DNA from 2 places in the Shinella sp. OV683 genome. Region 2 is predicted to be linked to the other one. Evidence: riboswitches for the same ligand, from Rfam matches in the RefSeq annotation. Region 2 holds a riboswitch; the other holds the start of a gene.
The links. A riboswitch is a leader RNA that binds a small molecule or an ion and turns the genes downstream of it on or off. The one in region 2 is predicted to bind cobalamin.
Positions count from the first base shown of each region.

Region 1 (7,670 bases), 1.9 Mb from region 2:
CTTGCCAAGGGACGCATATTCGAGGATTTCCTCGATCCAGCCGGATTGCGGCCGCGCACCGGGTTCGAGCAGCATGACCCACTCGCCGCGCGCTGCGCGCAGCGTTTCGTGCAGGTCCCATTTCTCCAGGAATTTGCAGCCGGCGGCATCGGCGACGGCCGCCGAGCCATCGCGCGAACCGTGATCGAGTACGATCACGTCGCTCACCAATCCATCCACCGCACCCGACACCAGCACGGCGAGCGTATAGGCGAGTTCCGGCTCGTTATCCCGGCATTCCAGCAAAACAGTCAGCATTGCTTACCTTTAGAGGAAGGATTTGAAAAATGCGAGTCATGGATTTTGTTCTTGCAATGTTCTCTTTTTCACGATAGGAAAATAATCAGGACGAGGCAAGGAATCGCCTCACTGGAGACACCCATGATCAACATGTCGCTTGCGCGGCAGGCTGCTTTTGCGCCTGCCAATACGGCAGAGATTGCCGATAGTCTTCTCACCGAAAGCGGCCTCAGGATCGAGATCGACCGCCGTCGCGGGCGCGCTGCCGGCATCAATCCGGCAGGCCGCTTCGAGCCGCAGGAACGTGAAGTGCTCGACGATGGCTGGCAGACGCTGGAAAGCCTCGATCCATTCAAGACTGAAGTGCAGGTGGAAAAGCCGCGCAGCATCATCGCCCGCAACGACAGTCCGGACATCCCTTTCGACCGTTCGATCAATCCCTATCGCGGCTGCGAACATGGCTGCATCTATTGCTTCGCGCGGCCGACGCATTCCTATATGGGCCTGTCTGCAGGACTGGATTTCGAGGCCAAGCTGTTTGCCAAGCCGGACGCGGCCAGGCTTCTGGAGCGCGAGCTTTCCAAGCCGGGCTACAAGCCGAAGACGATTGCCATCGGCACCAACACCGATCCTTATCAGCCGATCGAGAAGGAATGGCGGATCATGCGGCAGATTCTCGAAGTGCTGGCCGCTGCCAACCATCCCGTTTCGATCGTGACGAAATCGGCGCTGATCATGCGCGACATCGATATTCTCAGCGGGATGGCCGAGCGCGGGCTTGCCAAGGTGGCGCTGTCGGTGACGACGCTCGACCGCAAGCTGGCGCGGCTGATGGAGCCGCGTGCCTCGACGCCCGCCCGGCGGCTGGAGGCGATCAGGGCGCTCAGTTCGGCCGGCGTGCCGACTGCTGTCATGGCTGCACCGATGATCCCGGCGCTCAACGATCACGAATTGGAGCGCATCCTCGATTCCGGCAAGGCGGCCGGTGCGACTGAGGCAAACTATATCCTGCTCAGGCTGCCGCTGGAGGTGAGTCCGTTGTTCCGCGACTGGCTGCTGAGGAATTATCCCGACCGCTACCGGCATGTGATGAGCCTGATACGTTCGATGCGCGGCGGCAAGGATTACGACGCCGAGTTCGGCAAGCGCATGAAGGGCGAAGGCCCCTATGCGTGGCAACTCAATCGCAGGTTCGAACTGGTGATGAAGAAGCTCGACATGCGCAGACGCGGCATTCAGCTGAATACCGATCTGTTCGTGCCGCCGAGTGGCGCAGGCGTGCAGCTCAGCCTGCTGTAACTGATTTAAAGCTCTTCAGCGCCCGGGCTCCATCCCTGCCCCGCGAGCACCGGCGCTGAATGACCGTGCGGCCCGCCATCCCCCGCCTTGGCCGGCCGCGCCCCTGTTCTGGAATGCCGCCCTCATTCCAGGACTTGCAGGGAATCGGGAGAACGTGTCAAACCACCCGCATGAAACGGCACGCTCTCACCGATTCCCTCCCCTTTCTGGAGGAAGACCCGCAGCCGACTTTCCTGATCGAGGAAGGCCTGGTGCGGGACGGATATGAATATGTCTGCGGTCTCGACGAAGCCGGCCGTGGGCCGCTTGCCGGTCCGGTGGTCGCCAGTGCGGTGATCCTCGACCCGCGCAACATTCCCGAGGGACTGCATGATTCCAAGCAGTTGACGGCCGCGAGGCGCGAAGAGCTGTTTGAATTGATTCTGGCGACGTCGGAAGTTGCCATTGCCTCGGTCAGTGCCGCCGAGATCGATAGGACCAACATTCTCAAGGCCAGCCTGGAGGCGATGCGCCGTGCCGCACATTCGTTGCACCGTCGACCGAAGTTTGCGCTGATCGACGGCCGCGATGTCGCACCCGGCCTGCCCTGTCCGGCCAAAGCGCTAGTGAAGGGCGATGCCCGCTCCTTCTCGATCGCAGCTGCCTCGATCGTCGCCAAAGTGACGCGCGACCGGATCATGGCCGCAGCCGGCAATCGCTTTCCGGGTTACGGCTTCGAGTTCCATGCCGGCTATGCCACCGAGTTCCATCGCAACGCCATTGTAGAACTCGGCCCCTGTGGCATCCACAGGATGACATTCCGGCCACTGCGCAAGGATTGATCGCGTCATAAGGCGCCGCCGGCAGATTGCCCTTCCAGTCTCAAACCTGCTAGACAACAATTGTTCGGTGCCCATGTGAATGGGAGAATCGGGAAGCGGGTGCAAATCCCGCGCGTGCCCAACGCTGTAAGGGGGACGGAGTTCGCTGATATGCCACTGGGAAACCGGGAAGGCGGCGATCTCCGGATGAACCCGAGCCAGAAGACCGGCCGGACATATCAGGCTTGAAAGCGCGGACGGCTTTCACAGCAGCCAATTGTCGGGGTAAGACAATGCAAGGCAATCATGCGCGCCATCTTTCGATGGCCGGTCCATTTTCCGAATCCGAGACGGCGGCCGTCTATCGCGCCATTCATTCGCGCCGAGACGTGCGGAATGAATTCCTAGCCGATCCCGTGCCGGACGCGGTGATCCAACGGCTGCTGACGGCAGCCCATGCCGCGCCATCGGTGGGCTATATGCAGCCGTGGAATTTCATGCTGATCCGCGACGAGGCCAATCGCGAGGCGGTCCACAAGATCTTCCAGGATGCCAACGACGAGGCGGCCGACCAATTGCAGGGCGATCAGAAGCGCAGCTACATGGCGCTTAAGCTCGAAGGAATTCTCAAAGCGCCATTGAACATCTGCATCACCTGCGATCGCAAGCGCGGCGGCGATTTCGTGCTGGGTCGCACCCACAATCCGCAGATGGATCTCTACAGCACCGTTTGCGCGGTGCAGAATTTCTGGCTCGCGGCGCGGGCCGAAGGGATCGGTGTCGGCTGGGTCAGCATCTTCGATCACGAGCGGCTGAAACAGCATCTCGGCGTTCCAGACAGCGTCGAGATCGTCGCCTATCTCTGTGTCGGCTATGTCGATCAGCTCTACGTCAAACCCGAACTGGCCGTGAAAGGCTGGCGTGAGAAGATCGCGCTGGAAAAGCTGATCTTTGAGGAACGCTGGCCGGAAGCCTCTCATGTCCTGGGGTTCTACCGAGAAATCGCCTGCAGGACGTAAAACGGCAAGAAAAACCCCGCCTTGCGGACAGGGCGGGGTCAGTTCATTTCCAGAACCAGATCGAGATCAGTTCAGGCGGGTCTTCACCTGGCTGACGGCGTCGTTGAACAGGCCACCGGAGATCTTGCTGTCGACATTGCTCGAGATCAGTTTCTCGGCGGCAGCGACTGCCAGATCGACAGCTGCGGCGCGCACGGCGTTCACAGCTTCGGTCTCGGCGTGCTTAATCTTCTGCTCGGAAAGCGCCGTGCGACGGGCTACATATTCCGCTGTTTTCTGCTTGGCATCCGCTGCGATCAGGTCGGCCTCGCGCTTGGCGGCGGCAACGATCTCGGCAGCTTCCGCTTCCGCATCCTTGCGCTTCTTCTGGTATTCAGCCAGAAGCGCCTGGGCTTCGTCACGAAGCTGCTTGGCAGAATTGAGTTCGCCTGCGATCTTGCCGGCGCGCTCGTCGAGGCTCTTGGTGATCAGGTTCGGAACCTTGAGGTAAAAGATTACCCCGAGGAAAATGACCAGTGCCACCTGTGCCCAAAGCTGGGCCCATGCTGTTGCATCCATGATGAACCCTCCGGTCAGCCCTTGACAGCCTTGACCGCAGACGCGGCATCGGCCTTGGTTACACTTACACCAGTCAACTGCTCGACGATTTCCGCGGCAGTGTCTTGGGCGACGGTTTCGACCTCGGAAAGCGCCCTGGTCTTGATCTCGGCGATGCTGGCTTCAGCACCGGCAATTTTCTTGGCCAGATCGGCTTCGAGCGCGGTGCGCTCCGCACTGGCCTTGGCCTTTTCAGCATCGCGTGCCTGAGCAGCGATCGCCTGTGCCTTGGCGCGGGCCTCGGCCAGTTCCTGCTGGTATTTCGCAACGGCAGCGTCGGCCTCGATCTTCATACGATTCGCTTCGGCGAGATCGGCAGAAATGCGTCCTTCGCGTACGGCGATGATGCCGCTGAGGCGCGGGGTCACGAACTTGGCAACGAGGTAATAGAAAACACCAAATGTAATCGCCAGCCAAAGCAGCTGCGATGGAAAATGGCTTGGGTCGAACGGCGGGAACGACTCCTTATGCGGCACACCGGTTTCGGTATGTGTCGCATCAGCAGCGTGCGTTGCCGCCTCGCCTTCTGCGGCCGTGGCTGACAGAGCATAGGCTGTCGTCACAAACATTCCTACCTCCAAGGCAAGGATACGGTATCAAAACGGGTCACGAGAGAATCCCTCGTGACCCAATGCTTGAAGAGCCGATCAGCCGAAGAGGGCGAGCAGAGCGACGAGCAGCGAGAAGATGCCCAGAGCTTCCGTAACGGCGAAGCCGAAGATCAGGCGGCCGAACTGGCCGTCAGCTGCCGACGGATTGCGCAGTGCGCCAGCCAGGTAGTTGCCGAAGATGGTGCCGAGACCAATACCTGCGCCACCCATGCCGAGGCAAGCGATACCTGCGCCGATGTACTTTGCTGCTTCCGCGTCCATTTTGAACTCCTTCAATTTTCAGTTGTTGCGGCTTATTCCAATGGCGGGCGCAAACCCGCCGGTTTTTCAATACTCAGTGCCCCGGATGCAGTGCATCGTTGAGATACAAGCAGGTGAGAACTGCGAAGACATAGGCCTGCAAAAAGGCCACCAGGAACTCGAGAGCGGTCAAAGCCACCGCCATGGCGAGAGGCAGGATTGCGCCGAGATAACCTACGACAGCGGGTACGTGTTCCAAGGTTCCCAGCGTGAAGACGAAGCCTGCAAAGACCTTCAGCGTGATGTGACCCGCGAGCATATTCGCGAAGAGACGAACCGAGAGGCTGATCGGACGGGAGAGGAACGAGATTATCTCGATCGCTGTGACCAGCGGGATCAGGATCATAGGAACGCCCGACGGCACGAAAATGCCGAAGAAATGAAAGCCGTGCTTGTAGACGCCATAGATCACGACCGTCAGAATCACCAGCATTGCCAGCGCGAAGGTGACAATGATCTGCGAAGCGACAGTAAAGAAGCCGGGAATCATGCCCAGAAGGTTGGACACAAGCACAAATATGAAGAGCGAGAAGACAAGCGGAAAGAACCGCATGCCACCACTGCCGGCACCATCCTTGAGCATCTTGGCGATAAATTCGTAGGAAAGCTCGGCGATCGACTGGGCGCGACCCGGGATCACAGCCTTGGCCGACGAGGCCCACATAAGAAAGGTCACGGAGACCAGAACGGTCAGAACCATGAACAATGCAGAATTGGTGAAATCATAGTTGCCCAGCTCAACAATCGGGTTGATATGGAACTGGTGGATCGGATCTACCTTGTCGGGGCTCGCCACGTCTGCTCTCTCTCACTTGTATCCCACGCGCTCGCTTTCGCGTCAGCGCTCGTTATTCCGTTTGCGACTTTCCCCCAGCCTGTCCACGGGATGTGGCGAATTCACCACACCAGCCGATCGCAACACGTTGAGGACGCCTGCACAAAATCCAAGGAGAAGAAAAACGATCAACCCCCACGGCTTGGTCGAAAGCACCAGATCCAGAAGATAGCCAATCATTGCACCCGCAATGACGGCACCGACGAATTCCGAGGAGAGTTTGAGCGCCTGCGAATAGCCCTTGCGAGCATCATCCGCGGTAGCGTCGTCCTTGCCTACCCCATCCGTCCGCGCCTTCCCTAACTGGTCACTCAGTCGGTTCCGGCGTTCTTCCAGACTGTCCTTGCGGTCGGTCTCCATCCTTGTCTCCTCACCTACCGGGGATTAACCCAGCATTTACAGCCACGCAAGGCCGACATGAGCCAATTCGGAAACTTGCAGACCCCCGCCTTCAAGCCGCGTGCAACATAGTTTCACACTTCGTGATAGTCAAGGCAAAGAGAGGATGTTAATTTTAGGATTTTAACCAATATAAAACAATGACTTAGAGACCACTTAAATCTTTTGTGGGATTTGTGGCTCAACAAATCTGGAAGACGGGCAGGAATCGCTCGCGTCTGGCTGCAAAGATCAGCTCCAGCCGCCGCCATAGGTGCGGTAGAAGATGTGCAGGCCGATCTTGCTGACCCGCTTCATGGTCGGGGCCCAGTTGGGACGCACATAGACGGCATGATAGTGGGTCGAATCCGCCACATCGTCGAGATAAATCTTGCCGGCGGTCACGGCGAGCGCGATTTCCTGGGCGGTCTTGTACTTGAAGCGCGACCAGACGATGTCCGGAATGCGATCGCAGGCAAAGGAGAACTGGCAGCGGTTGCGCCAGTCTTCGTTCTGGTAAACGACACCACAGATGCTCTTCGGATAGGTCGGATTGCGGACGCGGTTGAGCACGACCTGCGCGACGGCGGCTTGGCCCTTCAGAGGCTCATTGGCGGATTCGAAATAGATGGCGTTTGCCAGGCACTTCTGCTCCTTGGCGGTAAACACCGATGCGGGCAGGACATTGGCAGCCCAGGAATGGTCGTCCTTGCTGATCTGCGGGATAAAGCGATCCTCTGTCTTGTTGGCGAGAATCGAATCGAATGGAGAGATATTGGCGTAGTCCGGTTCGGGATTGGCATAGGCGGTTGCCAGACTGTCGGCCTTGTCCGAGGTCACCAGGCTCGCGAGCATCACCGGCACGCCGAAATCGCGGGTCTTCGCCTTGAGCTCATGGAAGGCCATGGCGATATCGAGTTCCTTGCCCTTGATCTCCGGCTTGACGAAAGCCGTCAGCTGGGTTTCGGAGCGCATGGGGTCGAGCAGGTTGGCCTGGCGGTCAAGAATGCTGCCGGCATTGAAGAACTTCGGCGGAACCGCGCGCTCAACCGATACGACGCGGCCCTTCTTGAGGTGACGGGTGACACGCGCTTCGTCCGGCGTATCGGGAACCGGCTTTGCTTCGAGGCTGACTGCGATGCGCTTGCCGTTCTCAAGAACGATGCCTCGACCGGCCGGATTGAACTGGCCCTTGAGCGGCTGGCCGTAGATCAGTTCCTCGGAATGGATCGATCCGGCCGCAGCGCTCACCATATATTGGCGCCAGCTCTGGGTGCCTGCCGTCTTGCTCGACAACATGGCCGAGACGTCGGCCTGGGCTGCGATGTTGGGGAAGATGAAGACGCCGGCCAGGGCGAAGACGGTGGGCGTGGCCCATTTGGAAACACTGAGGCGCGCGCGATGGGACGCCAATTTACGCTTCAACACGGGAACGCTACTCCACGATTTCAATGCAGGAACAGTTTCCCGAAAATGAACCATTAACCTTGATGAGTGGTTAACACGTGCATTTGTGGCGTTTGAAAGGCTAATTTAGTCGCGGGAAACAAAC
Region 1 is NZ_CM173543.1:3,751,126-3,758,795, forward strand. It holds gene ACXHRN_RS18170 (glycosyl transferase) at 1-297, opposite strand, end outside; gene ACXHRN_RS18175 (PA0069 family radical SAM protein) at 421-1,578, shown strand; gene rnhB (ribonuclease HII) at 1,749-2,399, shown strand; cobalamin riboswitch at 2,448-2,627, shown strand; gene bluB (5,6-dimethylbenzimidazole synthase) at 2,672-3,397, shown strand; gene ACXHRN_RS18190 (F0F1 ATP synthase subunit B) at 3,464-3,955, opposite strand; gene ACXHRN_RS18195 (F0F1 ATP synthase subunit B) at 3,970-4,563, opposite strand; gene ACXHRN_RS18200 (F0F1 ATP synthase subunit C) at 4,642-4,866, opposite strand; gene ACXHRN_RS18205 (F0F1 ATP synthase subunit A) at 4,940-5,701, opposite strand; gene ACXHRN_RS18210 (AtpZ/AtpI family protein) at 5,744-6,100, opposite strand; gene ACXHRN_RS18215 (cell wall hydrolase) at 6,371-7,600, opposite strand.
Region 1: it holds a riboswitch for cobalamin, as region 2 does, so the genes downstream of both, bluB (5,6-dimethylbenzimidazole synthase) here and ACXHRN_RS08810 (ABC transporter ATP-binding protein) in region 2, are expected to answer to the same signal.

Region 2 (7,670 bases):
CGAGGTCCGCGAGCATTTCGCCATCGAGGCCGACGGGTCGTTCATGCTCGACATGCTGATGGTCGAAGCTGTCGCGGCGTAAGGCACGTCAGACTACTGACAAAGTCTCCGTCGTCATCCTCGGGCTCGTCTCGAGGATCTGCCACCGTGAAATATAATCATCATTTTCAATTACTTAATGAGTCGAAGTAGATCCTCGCCACAAGGGCGAGGATGACGATGCGGGGCTGTACAGGTTTATCAACAAGCAGGTGAGCGCTGCTTAGCGCGCGTCATCCCCATCGCCATCATCGCGCGGGCCGTTGTCGGGTGTGTTGTCGCCGTCCGCATCGTAATTGTCATCTGACCGGTCGAGATCCCTTGCCTTGGCCTCGGCCTGCTTGCGGCTACGTTCACGTTGATGGCGGATGTTCCTCGCCGCTTCAGGTGAAAGCCCTTCGGTATCCTCCAACTCGCCCTCTCGTTCAAGCCGCACGCTAAGCTCGCGCCGCGGGAACGGAATCTCGATTCCCTCCTCCTTGAAACGCTCGAGGATGGCGATCCGCACGTCGTTGCGCACGGGACCACCATTGAGAATATCCGCCAGATAGAAACGCAGCTCGAATTCCAGCGCGAATTCGCCGAATCTGAGAAAGCTGACATTCGGCTCCGGCACCGTCAGGATTGTCGGATGCGCATTGGCGATTTCCATCAGGATTTCCATCACTTGGCGCGGATCGCTTTCATAGGCAACCGAAACCGCAACCTCGCTGCGCGCCAGCGAATTGCGCAGCGTCCAGTTGCCGACGGCAGCGTTGATCAGCTGCGAATTCGGCACGATGATCGACTGGTTCTGGAAGGTCTCGACTTCAGTGGCGCGCACGGAAATCCGGCGCACAAACCCCTCCGTCGGTCCCGCCACGATCCAGTCGCCGACCTTGAAGGGACGCTCGGCCAGCAGGATCAGGCCCGAGACGAAATTCTGCACGATCGTCTGCAAGCCAAAGCCGATACCGAGCGAGAGAGCACCGGCGACCAGCGCAAGGCTGGACAGGTTGATGCCCGCCGCGGAAATCCCGATCAGGCCGGCAAGCGCAATCCCGACATAGCCGAGTGCGGTGTTGACCGAGTTGCGCACGCCCATATCGACATGCGAGCGCGCCATGACATTGCGGTCCAGCCACTTCTGGAACCAGCGGGTGCCGAAATAGCCCGCCACGAACAGCAGCAGACCGACGAGAATGCCGAGCAATGATATGGTGATGTTGCCGATCTTGATCTCGGTAAACAGCCGCACGAACAGCGCCCAGATATCCTCGCTGCGAAATCCCCATTGCAGCATGATCAATGGCAGGCCGATGATCGTCACCAGAACATAGATCGCCAGGCCGATCACCAGCCCCAGCTGGTCGAGTTTGATGTCATCGAATTTGTGATTTTCGGCAAGACGATGCCCGGCCGCCGTGTCGCGGAAGACATTGTGCTTGGAGATTGCATGACCGGTGAGAAAGCCGATGTAGATTGTGATGAGAAGCGCACCGGTAATGACGATCTGCGTTGAGGCGAATTGCGCAAGCCCGATATAGCCGACCAGCGCAGTGATGATCAGCGCAATTCCGCCGATCAGGAAGACGACCCGGATGAAGCGAGGCCATGGGAGATCAGGGCCTCCCGCCGGGTCTCGCATCGGCCGCACGAAGGCCAGGGCGATCAACAGCAGGCCAATAATGACCGAGGACAGGAAGCCGCGGGCAACCGAGAGCGCAATTGGAGAATCGAGCGCTTCAGTCGCCTCGCCGGCAAGATAGCCGATGCCGTTGATCACGGCCATGATTGTCACGTAAGCGAGCAGGATCTGCGCCCCGCGGTCAGACACGTCGATCAACCGCCAGGCTGGCTTGCGCGGCGCCACGATCGATCGCGCCAGCTTGTAGACGAAGTAGATACCAGCGAGCACCCACATCAGTGCCTGGAATATCTGCGCGATATCCTGGCGCAGGACATTGAAGTAATTGAGCAGGAACAAGCTGGTAATCACAAAGCCCGCAGTGGCGATATTGGGAATGAGGGTCGACCAGAAGGCTCTGGAAAGCCGGGTGATGTAGGCAGGGTTTTCGTCCTGCTCTTCCCTGCGGATCAGCGGCGCAAACGCCCAGCGCACCAGCCACATGAAAATCATCGCCGCACCGAGCGACAAGAACAACGCCGAGAGCAAACTGCTGCGCTTGTAGTTCCACATGAAGTCCAGCGAAGAACTCGTCTTGGTGACCAGTTCCTGGCTCTCTCCGCGCGCTGCTTCGACAGTCTCTTCGAGCAATTGCGGCGTAACCTCGGTGCGGCGCAGCAGGGTCTCGGTGAAAAGCTTGCGCCTCAAATCACTGATATGGGTGGAGAGTTTCGTCGCAGCCGTGTCAAGCGCTTCACCATCCGTGAGGATAGTGTTCATCTGGGCCTTCTCGCCCTGCAGGCGCTTGCGGTCGCTGGAAAGGCCAGGATTCTCCACAGGCTGGCCTTCGTCAGGCGCCTTGCCGATCTCGTCCAGCCGCTTGGCGACCAGATTGTAGCGATGCTCGAGCGATCCCATCGCCGTCGAGATGGCCTTGCCGATGCTTTCGGCCTGTATCTTGAGCTTGGAGAGCTGCGCATCGGCGGTTGCCGCTTCATCGACCTTCTTCTGCAAGGCCTCCAGCGATTGGCCAGCCTTCTGAAGATCCGCCTTTACCTGCTCCTGCAATGCTGCGACAGCGGCGACGACCGCACTCTGCGACTCGCCATCTTCCTGCGCGAAGGCAGGCGTAGCGGTCGTCGCACCCAGTGCCAGCCAGCCGGCCAACAGCTGGATCATCAGGAGTTTCGTCACCGTCGTGAAGCTGTGCAAGTCTCAAGTCCTCGTCATCTGGTTGCCAGCGGCGCTGCCCGTTCATGAAAGAAAAGGCCCTGCACGGCAAGCAAAATCCGTCAGTCCGACCGGCTGAGGATCCAGATGAATGCCAACCCGCCCGCCAATCCCGTCACCACGCCGATCGGCATATCCTCGGGCGCCATGACGATGCGCGCCACGAGATCTGCCCAGATCAGCGTCAGTGCCCCCGTAAAGGCGGAAAGCGGCAACACCTTGGCATTGTCGCCACCGACCACCAGACGCACGAAATGCGGCACCATCAGCCCGACAAAGCCGATCGCGCCGGAAAATGCCACCATCACGCCGGTCAGCAGCGCAGTAACGACAAACAGCGTCATGCGAAACCGAACGACCGGAATGCCGAGCGTGGCTGCCGTCTCGTCGCCCATGGCAACCGCATTGAGCGCGCGTGCATGCGCCATCAGATAGGCCAGCGTCGCCCCGAGCACGACAGCGGGAAAAATGAGCTGCGGCCATTGCGCCAGACCCAGCCCGCCCAGCATCCAGAACACCACCGATTGGGCCGCGCGCGGATCGCCCATGAAAACCAGCAGGTTGGCGAGCGCCGTGAAGATGAAAGCCACCGCCACGCCTGCCAGAACCAATCGGTCCGCCTGCATGGAATTGGTGGCTCGCGCCACCAGGGGCACCGCCATGATGGCAATCAACGCGCCGCCGAAAGCAAATAGCGGGACGGTCAGCAATCCCAGGAACATGCCAGTATGCAGCAGCGCCAGCACAGCCCCGAACGCCGCCCCCGAGGACACGCCGAGCAGATGCGGATCGGCCAGCGGATTGCGCGTCAGCGGCTGCAGCACAGCCCCCGTCAACCCGAGCCCCGCCCCCACCAGCGCACCCAGCAGCACACGCGGAAACCGCACATCCCAGACGATGCTCTCGCGCCCAGCCGACCATGTCGCGGCGAATGTGCCGGGCGAGACCTTGTTGATGACGATCTGCCAGACGGTGACGAAAGGGATATCGGCGGCGCCGAGGGAAACGGCTGATGTAATGGAGAAGAGTGCGAGGAGGATGAGGATAAGCGAAATCAGAAAAGTCGGAAGGCGGCGGGACATCAACAGGTGCCCCACATCGGGGCCTTGCGCCCGGGTGTGCTCAGCATGCAGATCTCACGTCCCCTTCGGGTGAAACGCCCTGGCCAGCCGCGCGATCGCGTCGATATTGCGCGGGCCTGGCGTTGCCTCGACGTAATCGAGCACCACGAAACGATCGTTCTTCACCGCATCGATGTTTTTGAAGGCCGGATTGTTCTTCATGAAAGCGATCTTCTGTTCGGCCGTTACCTCGCCGTAGTTGACGATGACGATCACCTCCGGGTTCTTGTCGATCACGGGCTCCCAAGAGACTTCCGTCCAGCTCTTCTCCACATCGTCCATGATGTTGGTGCCGCCCGCCGCCTTGATCTCGGCAGTCGGAATGCCGAAGCGACCGGCCGTAAACGGCTTCTCCTCGCCGGAATCATAAACGAACACCCGTACCGGCCGGTCGATCTTGCCGATACCAGCCTCGATCCCGGCGAGCTGTTGGCGGTAGCCATCGACCAGTGTTTGCGCCCGATCCTCGACATGGAAGATCTTGCCGAGATTGATGAGATCGACATACATGTCGTCCATCGTGGGCTTGTTCTTCGCCATGATGTGGATGCAGCTTTCGGTGAGTTCATAGACCTTGATGCCGAGCGGCTCCATCGTCTCGGGCGTGACGTCTCCGCCCACCTTCATGCCGTAGTTCCAGCCCGCGAAATAGAAATCGGCATCGGCATTCAGCAACACTTCCTTGCTCGGATATTTCGGCGACAGCTCCGGCAGCTCCTTGACGCCCTCGCGTAATTTCGCATCAAGCGTCTTCCAGCCGGACACGCCGGTATAGCCGACCATATGGTCCTGCAGCTTCAGCGCCAGCATCATCTCGATGAGATTGACGTCATTGGCGATCGCCCGCTTCGGCACATCGGCAAAGGTGACATCGCGGTTACAGCTCTTGACGGTGACCGGCGCGGCGAGCGCAGAAGTGGCAAGAAAGACCAGCGCCGCGGCGCTCGCAAAAGCTAGAAAAGGCTTATAGATCACGCAATTGCTCCTATTTGTTCAGAGATTGTGTCAGAAAGCGAAAAGGTAAAACGAGCCTGCTTGCTCAAGCCGCCGGCATGCGCAGTCGCACTCACCCCGAAAGCCTGGGAAATGTTGCTCGCGGTGAGCACGTCACGCGGCTCGCCGAAGGCGACGAACCGGCCATGATCGATGATCGCCGCCTTGGTGGCGAAATCGGCGGCCAGATTGATGTCGTGCAAGGTGGTGATGATGGTGATGCCGAGCACCTTGATGCGCTCGATCACTTCAAGCTGATGGCGAATGTCGAGATGATTGGAGGGCTCATCGAGAACAAGCAGTTTGGGCGATTGGGCAAGCGCTCGCGCCACCAGCACCCGCTGCTTCTCACCGCCGGAAAGCGTAGAAAACTTGCGATCCTCCAATCCCTCAAGGCCGAGATGGCCCAGCGCATGCGCGGCATGCTGATGATCGGCGTCCGACCAGCGCGTATAGCCCTTGCGCCAGGGAATGCGCCCCATCAGCACGATATCGCGAACGCTGAAGGGAAAATTCGCCGGCGTCTCCTGCAACACCACAGCGATGATACGCGCCACGTCCGAGGGCGATTGCGCCCAGATGTCCTGTCCACCCAGTCGCACCATACCGGCATTCGGCTTGATGGCACGATAGAGGCAGCGCAGCAGCGTCGACTTGCCGGCGCCGTTCGGCCCGACGATCACCAGCCGATCACCGGGCGCCACCGAAAAGCTGATATCCCTGATCAGGCTGTCGCGTCGACGCGGTGCCCAGCTGAGACCCGTAACGTCGAGGCTGACTCCAGAGGTGACGCAACTCATCGGCCCCGCCCTCCGAGAACAGGTTCCATGCTGCGACCAGCCGCCAAGAGACGTCGATATGTCAGGTCATGCGGGGAGATCCGCAGCCGAAAGCGTGCGGTGAAATGATCTGCTCGATCCATGAAGTGCCTCCCGGAGCCTGTCCGGAGGCAAAATTCCATGCAGAGATGCGGACGCAAGGCGCCGTCCGCGCAACCATGTATTTTCCATCGGAACACCCCGTCCGTTGCGGTTTACGTCGAGATGGCAGGTCTCCTGGCTTGCGGGTCGCTGTCGGTTTGCGCCTTCCCGGCTTGCGCCAGTGGCAGAATGCAAACAGACTCACCGCTCACAGTTGCGGGGGCAGCCACGGAATAGGACCCCATTTGGGTCATCCCTACCGTGTTCCCTTTTCAGCCACCGCCCATTGTCTTGGCGGCAGCACCATCGCGGTCATCACTGCCATGCCCTGCCGGCGAAGACAAGATGAACTTCGAGGAATCTCATCCAGCATCCGCTTCATTCGCAATACGTTATGATATTACATAACGTCAATAGTCCTATGCGAATTTTAATGTTCCACGCACAGGTCCTGTTTACCCCTGCCCGATATCATCGCGGCACCATCCAGGGATCGCCGTATGCTGAAGTGGAACATCATCTCCGATCACAAGACCTACAGCACCGAGCGTTTCGAGCTGCTGGTTCTGCTCGAAGGCTCGACCTCACTGCCCTATGTGGATTCGGTGGGCGATGCGACCATCGGCATCGGCTTCAATCTGGTCTACAATCTCGACCCGGTGCTGAAAGCGATGATCGGCGCCAAGCACTGGAGCAACACATTGCGCGACCGGCTCGAGGCGCAGATCGACAAGGACTATTCGAGCGGCCAGAACACCACGCTTCGCGCCAATCTCGACAAGGTTATGGCCGACTGGCACAACAAGTACGACAGCGGCGTGCCGACGACCTTCGCATTCAAGAACGACGCCCAGATCACCAGGGCGCTCGATGCCATGGACGATGACTATGACGACCACATCGACAACTGGATCTCCGGAATTCCCGAATCCAGTGAACGGTCCGCCCTGTTCTCGTTGTGCTGGAATGCGCCCAGCATGCTCGGCCCAAAACTAAAAGCCGCGATCGAAAGCGGTGACCGCGCCGAAGCGTGGTATGAGATCCGCTACAATTCCCTGTCGAGCAGCCTGCCCGCCTCGGTCAAGCCAGCCATTGCCTATCGAAGATATGTCGAGGCCGACGAATTCAATCTCTACGACAGGGACGGCAGCGTTAGATATGCCGAGGCCGTCGAGACCGGCCAGATGCTCGCCAATCATCACGAGCGCATTCTCGGCTACGAGGCGAGCTATAGCCCGCTGAAGGCCGCCGAAATCAAGGGCATCGCGACCATTGGCACAATCGCGACCGAGCTGCAGCCGGCGATCAAGGTGGTGTTGGGCAAGTTCGAGCTGCCAACTTCGAGGCATATGGAAGAACTGCTCGTCGCCAGCAAGACGATCGCCGATATCCATGGCGACGGCACCGCCTACGACAGCAGCAAGAACGATGACGACTTGATAATCGGCACGACAGCATCCAACACGCTCTCGGGCGGCGCCGGCCACGATGTCGTTGTCGGCATCGGCGGCAAGGACACACTGACGGGCGGCGGCGGTGCCGACTGGTTCGTCTTCACGGCGATCAAGGACAGCGCGATCAATTCCGCTGACATCATCACCGATTTCCAGCACGGCACCGACAAGATCGTGCTCAACAAGCTGATGGATGGCATCGGTGCGCATCTGCTCGACAAATCAGCCGATTTCACCGGCGACGCAGGCGAGATCCGCTGGTTTGTGTCGGGGAAGTCGACAAAGGTCGAGATTGATCTCGATGGCG
Region 2 is NZ_CM173543.1:1,849,601-1,857,270, reverse strand. It holds gene ACXHRN_RS08830 (class I SAM-dependent methyltransferase) at 1-82, shown strand, start outside; gene ACXHRN_RS08825 (mechanosensitive ion channel domain-containing protein) at 263-2,824, opposite strand; gene ACXHRN_RS08820 (FecCD family ABC transporter permease) at 2,938-3,957, opposite strand; gene ACXHRN_RS08815 (ABC transporter substrate-binding protein) at 4,012-4,971, opposite strand; gene ACXHRN_RS08810 (ABC transporter ATP-binding protein) at 4,968-5,789, opposite strand; cobalamin riboswitch at 6,018-6,230, opposite strand; gene ACXHRN_RS08805 (M10 family metallopeptidase C-terminal domain-containing protein) at 6,410-7,670, shown strand, end outside.